Regions from separate parts of the Lysinibacillus sp. Ag94 genome, predicted to be linked through region 1. Evidence: riboswitches for the same ligand, from Rfam matches in the RefSeq annotation. Region 1 holds a riboswitch; each other region holds the start of a gene.
What was found. A riboswitch is a leader RNA that binds a small molecule or an ion and turns the genes downstream of it on or off. The one in region 1 is predicted to bind S-adenosylmethionine.
Positions count from the first base shown of each region.

Region 2: it holds a riboswitch for S-adenosylmethionine, as region 1 does, so the genes downstream of both, metA (homoserine O-acetyltransferase MetA) here and MY533_RS19485 (bifunctional homocysteine S-methyltransferase/methylenetetrahydrofolate reductase) in region 1, are expected to answer to the same signal.
Region 3: it holds a riboswitch for S-adenosylmethionine, as region 1 does, so the genes downstream of both, MY533_RS01510 (MetQ/NlpA family ABC transporter substrate-binding protein) here and MY533_RS19485 (bifunctional homocysteine S-methyltransferase/methylenetetrahydrofolate reductase) in region 1, are expected to answer to the same signal.
Region 4: it holds a riboswitch for S-adenosylmethionine, as region 1 does, so the genes downstream of both, MY533_RS18040 (methionine ABC transporter ATP-binding protein) here and MY533_RS19485 (bifunctional homocysteine S-methyltransferase/methylenetetrahydrofolate reductase) in region 1, are expected to answer to the same signal.

Region 1 is NZ_CP096780.1:4,132,992-4,136,131, reverse strand. It holds gene MY533_RS19490 (protoporphyrinogen oxidase) at 1-1,284, shown strand, start outside; SAM riboswitch class I at 1,410-1,508, shown strand; gene MY533_RS19485 (bifunctional homocysteine S-methyltransferase/methylenetetrahydrofolate reductase) at 1,819-3,140, shown strand, end outside.
Region 2 is NZ_CP096780.1:2,468,208-2,471,347, forward strand. It holds gene MY533_RS11370 (GerAB/ArcD/ProY family transporter) at 1-58, shown strand, start outside; gene metA (homoserine O-acetyltransferase MetA) at 135-1,070, opposite strand; SAM riboswitch class I at 1,208-1,318, opposite strand; gene MY533_RS11380 (nucleotide excision repair endonuclease) at 1,514-1,885, shown strand; gene MY533_RS11385 (TrmB family transcriptional regulator) at 1,959-2,741, opposite strand; gene MY533_RS11390 (TSUP family transporter) at 2,866-3,140, shown strand, end outside.
Region 3 is NZ_CP096780.1:332,614-335,753, reverse strand. It holds gene MY533_RS01520 (PhzF family phenazine biosynthesis protein) at 1-2, opposite strand, end outside; gene MY533_RS01515 (pyridoxal phosphate-dependent aminotransferase) at 133-1,302, shown strand; SAM riboswitch class I at 1,477-1,581, shown strand; gene MY533_RS01510 (MetQ/NlpA family ABC transporter substrate-binding protein) at 1,668-2,501, shown strand; gene MY533_RS01505 (methionine ABC transporter ATP-binding protein) at 2,597-3,140, shown strand, end outside.
Region 4 is NZ_CP096780.1:3,847,939-3,851,078, forward strand. It holds gene MY533_RS18035 (methionine ABC transporter permease) at 1-461, opposite strand, end outside; gene MY533_RS18040 (methionine ABC transporter ATP-binding protein) at 451-1,479, opposite strand; SAM riboswitch class I at 1,741-1,845, opposite strand; gene MY533_RS18045 (thioredoxin family protein) at 1,910-2,212, opposite strand; gene MY533_RS18050 (toprim domain-containing protein) at 2,228-2,569, opposite strand; gene gcvH (glycine cleavage system protein GcvH) at 3,011-3,140, opposite strand, start outside.

The DNA of each region.
Region 1 (3,140 bases):
GTTGAAAAAAATACATATCTTGGTGGCAAGCTGCACTCTGCATATGAACAAGGATTCATCATGGAAACTGGAGCAGATTCTATTGTAGCGCGTCATAAAGGTGTCATGGAGTTAGTAGAGGAACTGAATTTTGCACAAAATCTTGTATATAACGAAACAGGTATTTCGTATATTTACACAAATAATGAGCTACATGCCATCCCAGCAGACTCAACATTCGGTATTCCTATGAGCTTACAATCTCTTGAGGAAAGCACGCTTGTATCAGAGGAAGGTAAAAAAGAAGCGTTAAAGGATTTAACAATGCCGAATGAAAGGTTTACAAAGGAAAGCTCGATTGGGGAATTTTTAACGTATTATTTAGGTGAAGAGCTTGTTCAAAACCAAATAGCACCGGTACTTGCAGGTGTATATTCTGGAGATTTAAATCAACTTTCAATTGCTTCTACTTTACCGTATTTAATCGATTACAAAAACGATTACGGTAGTATTATTAAAGGTTTCGATGCAAACAGAGAACAATTTGTGAAAGCCGCCAATAAAAAATTTATTTCATTTAAAAATGGTTTATCGTCACTAATTGATCGACTTGAAGAAACATTAACAGATGTAGAAATTATAAAAGGGATTGCTACTACTAGTGTTAAAAAGCAGGAGAATCTATACGCAGTTACGTTAGCAAACGGTAAAATGATTGAAGCAAATCATGTTGTATTGGCACTGCCAAATGAAGCGGTACAAAGCTTATTACAGGATGACTCTTTGAACGGCTATTTTGAACAATTTAATACTGCATCCGCCATTACGATTTATTTAGGATTTGATGTTCCTGATAATAGATTACCTGCAGATGGAACAGGCTATATTGTGTCACATAATTCGGATGTTATCTGTAATGCAGCAACGTGGACAAGCCGCAAGTGGAAACACACTTCAGCAGAAGGAAAATTACTTGTACGACTTTTTTATAAGAGCATTAACCCTGAGTATGAGAAATTGCGTATGATGTCAGATGAAGAATTAGCGGTTGTAGCTCTAGAGGACGTAAGAAAAAGCTTAGGGATTGAAGAAAAACCAACTGTTATTAACGTGACGAAATGGATCGACCAGATGCCGAAGTACGACTTGGCACATCGTGAAGCGTTGCAAGGTCTCTTACAAGAGCTCGAGAAAAACTATCCAAATTTATCAATAGCAGGATGCTCTTATTTTGGAGTAGGCATAGGTGCGTGTATTCAAAATGGTAAAAAAATTGGTGAGGAACTTGTAGAAAAACTATTGTAATTGTTTAATATAAATCAAAATTTTATGAATTTCGTAAAAATTATCCTTTGTTCAGTGAAATAGTCTTGACTCAATCGTTCGTAAACGATATGATTCTTTTAATTATTTAAAAAATTCATACTAAATTCTTATCAAGAGAAGCAGAGGGACTGGCCCTATGAAGCTTCAGCAACCAACTTATTGTCAGGTGCTAAATCCAGAAGACCGTGTGTCGAAGATGAGAAGGAAAACAATTACGAAACGTAAAAGCCTTCTTTTTTTGTGAAAGAAGGCTTTTTTATTTTAACTTTTTTTCGGCTGATGTCCAAACATCAGTCGAAATAGAGGAACTCGGTCTAAGAACGCCACGTCCTGTGGCAACGACTGAGTGACCAACTTCGTGTTGACCTAAAGCCTTCGGCGGATGTCACGGAATCGGCAAGGAGTTCTCAGCGGCTAGTAGTAGGCTAACTAACCTGCAGCCTAAGCCCAAAGCCGATTCAGAACGAATTATGCCGAGGCATAATGATAGAAAAAGAAAGAGAGGTTAGTTTTATGGGATTGCTTGAAAGGTTAAAAACGCATGTTCTTACAGCAGATGGTGCAATTGGTACAGTTTTATACGGCTATGGCTTGGAGTACTGTCATGAGGAAATGAATGTACAGAGACCGGAATTAATTGAAAAGATTCATAGAGAATATATAGCTGCTGGTGCCGATATTATTCAGACGAACACTTACGGAGCTAATGCCATAAAATTAGCCCGCTATGGATTAGAATCTCGTGTACAGCAATATAATGAAGCTGCTATAACGATTGCAAAACGTGCAGCAGCGGATGGTGGGCAATTTGTTTTGGGTACTATTGGGGGAATCCGTGGTATTCGAAAAAGTGATGCAACGTTAGAGGAAATCTTAGCAACTATAGATGAGCAGGCAACGGTTTTACTTGCAGGAAATCCAGATGGCCTTTTACTTGAAACCTATTATGATTTTGAAGAGCTAACAGCGACTTTATCAATGCTACGAGCTAAAACGACATTACCGATTATCGCTCAAGTTTCTATGCACGAACCCGGAGTATTACAAAATGGAATGAGCTTAAATCACGCCTTACATGAACTTGAAGCGTTAGGTGCTGATATCGTAGGTGTTAACTGTCGTTTAGGTCCTCACCATACTATCCAAGCTTTTGAAGGGGTAGAGCTTCCTGAGCAGGCATTTATGTCAGCGTATCCGAACGCCTCTCTTCTTGATTTAGAGGATGGGCGTGTCGTTTATGAGTCGGAGGCTGATTATTTTGGTCGAGCAGCTGTAGAGCTTCGTGATCAAGGGGTGCGTTTAATTGGTGGCTGTTGTGGTACGACACCAAAGCATATTGCTGCAGCGAAAAAGTACTTAGAAGAGTTATCCCCGGTTGAAGAAAAGTATACAAAGCCAGAAAAAATAGAGATTGTGCGTGAGGCAGAGCCAGCAAATTATGAGCCATTACATGAAAAAGTAAAACGTGAACGCTCGGTTATTGTGGAGTTAGATACACCAAGACATTTAGAAATAGAAGGCTTTATTAAAGGGGCAAAGAAAATATATGAGGCGGGCGCGGATGTAGTCATGATGGCAGATAATTCACTTGCTTCTCCAAGGATTAGTAATGTCGCAATGGGTGCCTTACTGAAAGAAACGCACGGGGTACGCCCGTTAACCCATATAACATGCCGAGATCGAAATTTAATTGGTCTTCAATCACATTTAATGGGATTAAATGCACTAGGAATTCATGATGTTTTAGCGGTTACTGGAGATCCGACAAAGGTAGGCGATTTCCCAGGAGCAACTAGCGTTTACGACGTATCGTCAATGGAGCTAATCCAATTAAT
Region 2 (3,140 bases), 1.7 Mb from region 1:
CAATACTACACAGAATGATAGCGATACTGGCAATACCCCAAACAGTGATAAAAATTAAATTTACAGTATAAAGGCATAAAAAATGATGACCCTCTCCAATCAAGGTCATCATTTTTAATTGCTATTAAATGGCATTAAATATGATATTCAATTTGATCGACGAAATCCCATTCGTATGGTGTTTCTTGGTAAACATAGTAGTTCAACCAATTGGAGAATAATAAATGTGTATGGGCACGCCACGTATTAATCGGTTCATTTGCGGGATTATCATGTGGGAAGTAATTCACTGGTACCTCAATATCTAATCCTTTCGCAACATCTCGACTATACTCATCAGCTAAAGTCGTTGCATCATATTCAAGATGGCCCGTAATCATAATGTTTTTATTATCTTTAGATTGCACAATAAAAACACCAGCATCTTCAGAATAAGAGAGTAAGCGTAAATCAGGATGGCTAAGTACTTCTTCAATTGATACAGATGTATATCGTGAATGTGGTGCCGTAAATGAATCACTAAAGCCTCGTACTAAATCCACTGTTAAATCCGTAATGACATGAGAATATACACCTGAGCATTTAGCAGGAAGTCCTATTTTACCGATACCGTAATGATGGTATAACGCCGCCTGTGCACCCCAACATATATGTAAAATCGATGTTACGTTTGTCTTAGACCAATCCATAATTTCTGAAATTTCCTGCCAGTAGTTCACTTCTTCAAATTCCATTTTTTCTACTGGTGCACCTGTAATAATCATACCATCATAACGGCGATGACGGATTTGATTGAAGGTCGTGTAAAATAACTGTAAATGTGATTTACTGACATTTTTCGATTCATGCGTAGCTGTATTTAAAAATGTAATATTTACTTGTAACGGTGTATTCCCCAATAATCGAAGTAATTGAAGCTCTGTTTTTTCCTTTTCTGGCATTAAGTTCAAAATTAATATATTTAACGGACGGATTTGTTGCGTCTTCGCTCTGTCCTCTTCCATTACGAAGATTTTTTCCTCACGTAAATGTTCTCCAGCTGGTAAGTTTTTCGGAATATTAATTGGCATCTTGCATTCCCCTCTCTTTTATTTCTTTTGTTACATTCAATGCACGGGCCCTGCGCAAAGTCAAATATCAAACGATGAAATTAAAAAATCCCCCTCATTCCATATGAGATAGAATGAGAAGGATTTTTCCACGTTCACTCTTATCTCTCAAAGGACAAATCCTTTGCTGGAATTAGCACCTTTCTAACTTTCGTTAGAGGTTGCTGAAGCGTCATCGGGCCAAATCCCTCAACTTCTCTTGATAAGATTATTTAATTAAAAAGAATTGTAACATGAACAATTAAGAATATCAATAATACATAGAATATTTTGTTATTAATCATGCATGTCATGATGTCATTTGTTTAACACTAAACTTGAATGTTTACATTCATTATTTGATGGTAAACATGTTGTACTTATGTTAACATATACCTTTAGTAACAGAGAGGAACGTGAATAGTTTGATTAAAATTGATTTTCCAAAACCAGATGTAGTAATTCGCCAACGCGAACAAGATTTAAAGCCAGGAGATGTACCAATCACACCATACCATGGTTTTATCGACTTCCATAAAATCACTCGTGAAAAGGGTGGTATTTTCTTATTCTACAATGAAGAGAACGAACTTTTATTTGTAGGTAAAGCACGTAAAATTCGTCAACGTATTAAAAAGCATTTTGAGGACAATGTGTCACCGATGAAAAATCATCGTGATGAAGTTTTCAAAATTGAAGTGTATGAAGTGGAAGATCCAATGGAACGTGAAATTTATGAAACGTACGCGATCAATTCATTCCGCGCTAAATACAATGTCGATAAAGTATTTTATTAATAATTAACGAAAAAAAGAATCTGCTCGCCTTATGAAATGTACATGGAGGCTTGCAGATTCTTTTTCAATATTTTCATTCTAAAAAAAATGCTTTACGTTCTTTCGTAATCCATTCCTCAAGCTCCGTATCATCGCGCTTTAAAAGGCGATTAATAAGCACGTCATGCCAGATATAATCCTCTAATAAATAAATATGAACAGGATCATTGGTAATAAAAGCGGTTTCATGATGTGCTGGAGAGTGACCATAAATCATATCTTGACCATCTACAGACAAAATAAACCAATGTGGCGTAGAAGTTTTTCTCGTATATTGTGTAGTTCGATGCTGGTCTAAGGGTGAAACATTTTCATCCACATTCAATGTAATACCATGAATCGGAATATGCTGTGCGACCTCTTGTATAGCTTCTCGTAATTCCCCATACATATCTTCCCACATCGATAATATAACTTTTTTCTCCGCTTTTTTTAATAATGACTGACAATAATTAACGATTGCCTCTTTTCCTTTTATCGTGACAACTTTATGCTCCGCTTCCTGCTCTTTTACTTCTAATTTTTCTAATTGATCACTAATCGATGTGAAATTCGATTGCCAACGTTGCTGAATTTGCTGTAAAAACACAGCGACAGGAATGGAAGAGTATATCGTTTGATCTGCCGTTTCTTCTTTTAGTACTAACCCTTTTTCAACAAGTACATCAAGTATGTCGTATATTCTTGCACGAGGGATACCGGAGTTTTTACTTACTTGATAGGCACTAACATGACTATTTTGTACGAGTGCAATATAGGCCTTCGCTTCATATTCTGTGAATCCTAGTTCTTTTAATTGCGCGATTAATTCAACCATTCGATCCCTCCATTTCCTTTATTATAAGTTAAGGCTATAAAGATAAGCCAATAAAAAATAATTCTTTACAGCAAAGTGAAATTTAGTTACTATTTCGGTAGTAACTATCGAAAGAGGTGTAAACATGCTATTTGAAGTAGATGTAAATGTAGTCATATTATTAATATCTTTTGGATTTTTAGCCGCCTTTGTGGATGCAGTCGTTGGGGGTGGAGGCTTAATTGCGTTACCTGCCCTTATGTTTGCTGGTTTAAATCCAGCAGCTGCAGTAGCCACTAATAAACTTGCCGGCACCATGGGTTCTTTAACATCAACCATCTCTTTTTATCGATCTGGTCAGCTAGAAATTCGTTCAGTTATTAAATACTTTCCCCTCGCCTTTGTGGGATCACTTTTTGG
Region 3 (3,140 bases), 830 kb from region 1:
AATTTTCCCACCTCATTTGCGTCACTTTTGATTTTTCGTTAACTGAAAATACTCTAGACAATTACTAAAAAAAGTAATATTATGTGCATCATATCTTCAATAATTATTATATTCTGAAAAAGGTGGACGTGCATGGAATTCTCAAAAAAACTACAGCAACTCCCAACTCAATTTTTTGCAGCACTTGTACAAAAAGTAAACGCTGCTCTTGCTGAAGGACGTGATGTTATCAATCTTGGTCAAGGTAATCCAGATCAACCCACCCCTTTACACATTATTAAAGCATTACAGGAGGCGGCAGAAAATCCTCAAAATCATCAATACTCTCCATTTCGTGGCATAGCAGAATTACGCCAAGCAGCAGCAAGCTTCTACAAACGTGAATACAATGTGGACATTGACCCTGATACAGAGGTTGCTATTCTCGGAGGTACGAAAATTGGTCTTGTTGAGCTACCGTTAGCTGTTTTAAACCCCGGTGACACTATGCTATTACCTGACCCTGGATATCCAGATTACTTATCTGGTGTCGTATTAGGTGATGTTAATTTTGAAGTTATGCCTCTTTTCGCAGAAAATGATTTCCTGCCAGATTATACTGCTTTAGCCGATGAAGTAAAGGAAAAGGCGAAGTTGCTGTACTTGAATTACCCGAATAATCCAACTGGCGGTACTGCAACATTGGAATTTTTCGAGGAAACAGTACGCTTTGCAAAAAAGCATAATATTATCGTCGCACATGATTTTGCCTACGGAGCGATTGGATTTGACGGCCATAAACCTGTCAGCTTCCTGCAAGCTGATGGTGCTAAAGATGTCGGTATCGAAATGTATACATTATCCAAAACGTATAATATGGCAGGCTGGCGCATTGGTTTCGCGGTTGGTAACCCCGACATTATCGCAGCTATTAACCTTATGCAAGATCATCTATTTTGTAGTCAATTTCCTGCCGTACAACAAGCCGCAGCAGTTGCGCTTACTGCTTCCCAAAGTTGCGCGGATAAGCTAAGAGCGACCTATGAGCGTCGACGAAACGTCCTGATTGAAGAAGCTCAGCGAATTGGTTGGCAAGTTACAGCACCAAGAGGCTCTTTTTTTGCATGGCTCCCTGTTCCACTAGGTTTTACGAGTGAACAATTTGCCGATATATTGCTCGACAAAGCTGATATAGCAGTAGCTGCAGGCAATGGCTTCGGTCAATATGGTGAAGGCTTTGTACGAGTTGGTTTACTTGTTAGCGAAGACCGCTTACGTGAAGCGATCAGCAGAATTGAAAAATTAAACTTATTTAACCTGTGAACATTTCAATCAAAAACTGTTCCATTAGCTCAAACTTGCTATAGGGACAGTTTTTTCTCTCTTCTTTCGCGACTAAACATTAAAATAAAATGAAAAATTTTAAAAATTCAATTGACTTACTATATCCTATAATTTATATTAGTTCTATCGGATTTACAAAAAAATATTATAAATCTCTTATCAAGAGTAGCTGAGGGACTGGCCCTATGAAGCTCGGCAACCTCCTTTTTTAAGGAAGGTGCTAATTCCAGCAAACAATCATTGTTTGAAAGATAAGAGAGGACAATTTTTCATGAGCCTCTCTTAATTTTTAAGAGAGTTTTTTTATTTTTATTACCGATAAAACAACTTTGGAGGTATGTTTCATGAAAAAGAAAAACAAGATTTTATTAGGTTTAGCAAGTCTTACATTAGTAGCAGCATTAGTGGGCTGTGGTACTAAAGAAAATAGTAAGGATAGTCAAAGTAAGACTATTAATGAAAATAAGATTGTAGTAGGTGTAACTTCTGGTCCACACGAACAAATTGCAGAGGCTGCAGCAAAAGTTGCCAAAGAAAATGGCTTAGAGGTAGAACTAAAAACGTTTTCTGATTATGTTTTACCAAATACATCGTTAGCCGAGGGTGATCTTGATGTAAACAGCTATCAACACGAGCCTTTCCTCGATGCATTTAACAAAGATCACAAAACAGATTTAGTGCCAGTAGGAAAAACAATTTTAACTCCTATGGGCATATACTCCGAGAAATATAAATCATTGGATGAAGTTCCAGATGGTGCTACATTCGGATTACCGAATGATCCAACGAACGGGGCTCGTGCTCTATTTGTCCTTCAAGAGGCTGGCATCATTAAATTAAAAGACGGTGCAGACTTAACAGCATCTATTCGCGATGTGGAAGAAAACAAAAAGAATTTGAAATTCATTGAATTAGAGGCTGCACAAATTCCTAAACAGCTTAGTGAAGTAGATGTAGCTGCCATTAATACAAACTTCGCTCTTGATGCTGGCCTTAATCCTAAAAAAGACTCCATTCTTTTAGAATCTACGGACTCTCCATATGTGAACTACATTGTGGTGCGTGCTGAAAACGAAGATGACCCAACGATCAAAAAATTTGTTGAAGCTTATCAATCTGATGAGGTACGCAAATTTATTGAAGAAAAATTCCAAGGCTCCATAATTCCAAGCTGGTAAGTGACGATTAAGTATTTCAAGAATCTGCGAGACTCCTACAGGAAAGCTAGCAGATTCTTGCTTTATCGAAGGACTTAGAAAGGAGATATCACCTTATGATTCAACTAGAAAATATAACAAAAGAATTTAAAACTAAAAATGGTATCGTCAAAGCAGTAGATGGTATTAACCTGCATGTTAAAAAAGGTGAAATCCATGGGGTTATTGGCTACAGTGGTGCAGGAAAGAGTACCCTTATTCGCTGTGTGAATTTATTAGAACGTCCAACAACAGGAAAAGTATTCATCGATCATGTAGATATTACTTCCCTTTCTCTAAACGACCTTCGCAAAACTCGGCAAAAAATCGGGATGATCTTCCAGCATTTTAACCTTTTAAAAACAGCGACTGTTTACAACAATATCTCGATACCATTAAAGCTTCTTGGCTATAACGACTCTGAAGTAAAAAAACGCGTTGCAAAATATGCAGAAATTGTTGGTCTAACGGAGAAATTAGATAGCTATCCTAGCCAGCTTTCAGGTGGTCAAAAGCAACGTGTCGCTATTGCACGTGCCCTTGCCCAGGAGCCTGAGATTTTGCTTAGTGATGAAGCGACAAGTGCACTCGACCCCGAAACAACAGACGCCATTCTTGAGC
Region 4 (3,140 bases), 290 kb from region 1:
CCAGACATAAGCGCTGGTAACGATTCGGGAATTAATACTTTCCAAATAATCGTTGACGTTTTGGCACCCATTGAACGAGCCGCTTCAATAACACCTTTATCAATTTCGCGTAAAGCAATTAATACCATACGAGCATAAAATGGTGCAGCCCCAATAATTAATGCTGGTAAAGCCGCATCTGCGCCACGAATTGTGCCGAGTAAAAATTTCGTAAATGGAATTAATAAAATAATCAAGACGATAAATGGGATCGAACGGAAAATATTAACGATTGATCCTGTTAAAAAATTCACAATTTTATTGGCCCATAGTTGGTTGGGACTTGATAAAAATAATAAGATTCCAATTACTAATCCAAGTATAAATGTGATAACCGTAGAAATTGTTGTCATGTACAATGTTTCATACGTAGCGTCCCACATTTTTTCCCAGTCGACATTCGGAAAAAGACTAGTTAGCATTTGCAATCACCTCCGTTTGTACTTCGACTGTATTTAAGTAGCTAAGTGCAGCAGCAACATTGGCACCTAAGCCATCAATTTGCACAATAAGTGTACCGTACGCTCCATTTTTCGTTTGCGAAATATTACCATGTACAATACTTACTTCTACATCAAACTGTTTCACAAGATGTGAAATGACAGGCTGCTCTGTTTTTTCTCCTACAAAGATTAGCTTAACAAGTTGTCCATTAGGATAATTTGCTTTAATTTGTGCCACAGTTTCCTGTGTTTCCTTCGTATCTGTAATTTGAGAAACGAATTTTTTCGTAATGGCAGCTTGTGGAGCTTGGAATACTTGTAATACTTCGCCACGTTCTACAATTTCTCCAGCTTCCATAACCGCTACACGATGACAAATCTTACGAATAACGTGCATCTCATGTGTGATTAAGACAATCGTTAAACCTAATCGTTCGTTAATATCGACAAGTAGATCAAGAATAGCATCTGTCGTCTCTGGATCGAGTGCGGATGTTGCCTCATCACATAACAATACCTCTGGATTATTAGCAAGTGCACGAGCGATACCTACCCGTTGTTTTTGTCCCCCCGATAGTTGTGATGGATATGCTTTTTCGCGCCCATCCAAGCCAACTAGTGTAATCAATTCTTTCACACGTGCTTCACGTTTTGCCTTTGGCACACCTGCGATTTCGAGTGGGAAAGCGATGTTTTCTGCAACAGTTCTAGACCAAAGTAAATTGAAATGCTGGAAAATCATACTTACCTTTTGTCTAGCATCCCTAAGCTTTTGCCCCTTTATGGATGAAAACTCTTGATTGTTAACCGTCACCGTACCAGATGTAGGCTTTTCTAACCCATTTAACAAGCGAATCATTGTACTTTTACCAGCGCCACTATAGCCGATAATGCCGAAAATTTCACCTTTTTTAATAGAAAGGTTGACGTCTTTAACTGCTGTTAATTCGCCATTCGTAGTTTTGTATTTCTTCGTAATATTTTGAAGATTAATCATAGCGAATTCTCCTTTTCTCATATCAATTATGCCTCGTTAAGGTCACTCAGTCGTTTTTTTGTTGTTGCTGTCGCTTCGCTTTCGCACAGATAAAAACCGTGTTGCTGTCGCTTCGCTTTCGCACAGATAAAAACCGTGTTGCTGTCGCTTCGCTTGATCGCCACAGGACATGACATTCTTAGAACTGAGTTCCTCTATTAAAAAAACCCCTTCACTTATAGACAAGTAGAAGGGGTCACGTAACTTATACGCTAAACCGTTCTCTCATCTTTCAAAGATAAATCTTTGGGTGATTTGGCACCTTTTCACGTTTGTGATGGTTGCCGGGCTTCATAGGGCACTTCCCTCCGCCGCTCTTTATAAGAGTTCGATATATTTATTGTTTTTTTAATATATTTGTTACTTTACCACGCGATTAATATTCCGTCAATTAATTTTTTAACAATTCGTATAAATACGGTACAGATTGAAAGGCATAAACCTTTGCTGTCATTTCTCCGCCTTCATATACGAGTAAACATGGTACACTTTCGATTTTATTATCATAAGCTATTTGCTCTATAAAATTTATATTCGCTTTACCAATCTGTAGTTGTGGCAACAATTGTTCAACTACCATCATCATTTTCGATGCAACTGCGCACGTTCCACACATTGGCGTATATAAATAAAAGGCAGCTTTTTCACCGGACTGGATAGCCGCGTTCCACTGCTCTGTTGACCATTCTTCCATCTTTTTCACGCAACCTTACAAAATATACTCATTATGGATTGAGAAATGTGCACGAAGCAATATAGCCGCTAACACTTTCCTCGGAGTTGTCTCAACTTCCTTATATGTTGGCATCGTTCGTAAATGCTCAGCCTCTGGATAATGTCTGTCCATTAATGCCCGTAGCTTATTACCTGATGTATCTGCATCAAAAAATGTATAAAGCTCACAACCCTCATATGGATCGAGTAGCTCTTCTAATTGATGCACACCAATTGTACCATTTGTACAAAGTATTTTTACGTCTTCATTTAAAATAGGTTCGATTTGAAGTTTATCCGATCGGCCTTCTACAATTAAGCATTTTCCCTCGAACATCACGCCACCCCCATTTAGACATAGCCCTTATAATTCATTATATCAATAAACCTTATCGTTGATACAGTTAGATACCTATTAATAAAGAAATATACTTGCATTTACTTCACCAACAATAGTGGGAGAATGCATGAGGATAATAAAAAAACGTCGGTAGTTTCCGACGTTTTTCTAATTAATTATGCCTCGGCATAATTGCGTCCGAAATCGACTTTGCGCTTAGGCCTACACGATGGCCGACGCGATGTCGTTCATTTCGGTAAAACCACAAGGACGTGGTATTTTTACCGATGCAGGTCAGTTAACCATAATCGCATGCATGCGATGATCTTAGGCTAACATCCTTTAAGCACACCTTTCCGATTCCGTGACATCCGCCGGAGGCTGTAACTTCTTGTTGCTAATGTTTAGGCACCTGCTATAAGAAGCTAAAGGCTTGTCTTATTCTGCAATCATTTCTTCGTATTGCTCAGCTGTCATAAGCTTGTCAATTTCTGAAGCATCAGCAGGCTCTACAACGATCATCCATGCTTTTTCATATGGTGATTCATTAACGAATTCTGGGCTATCT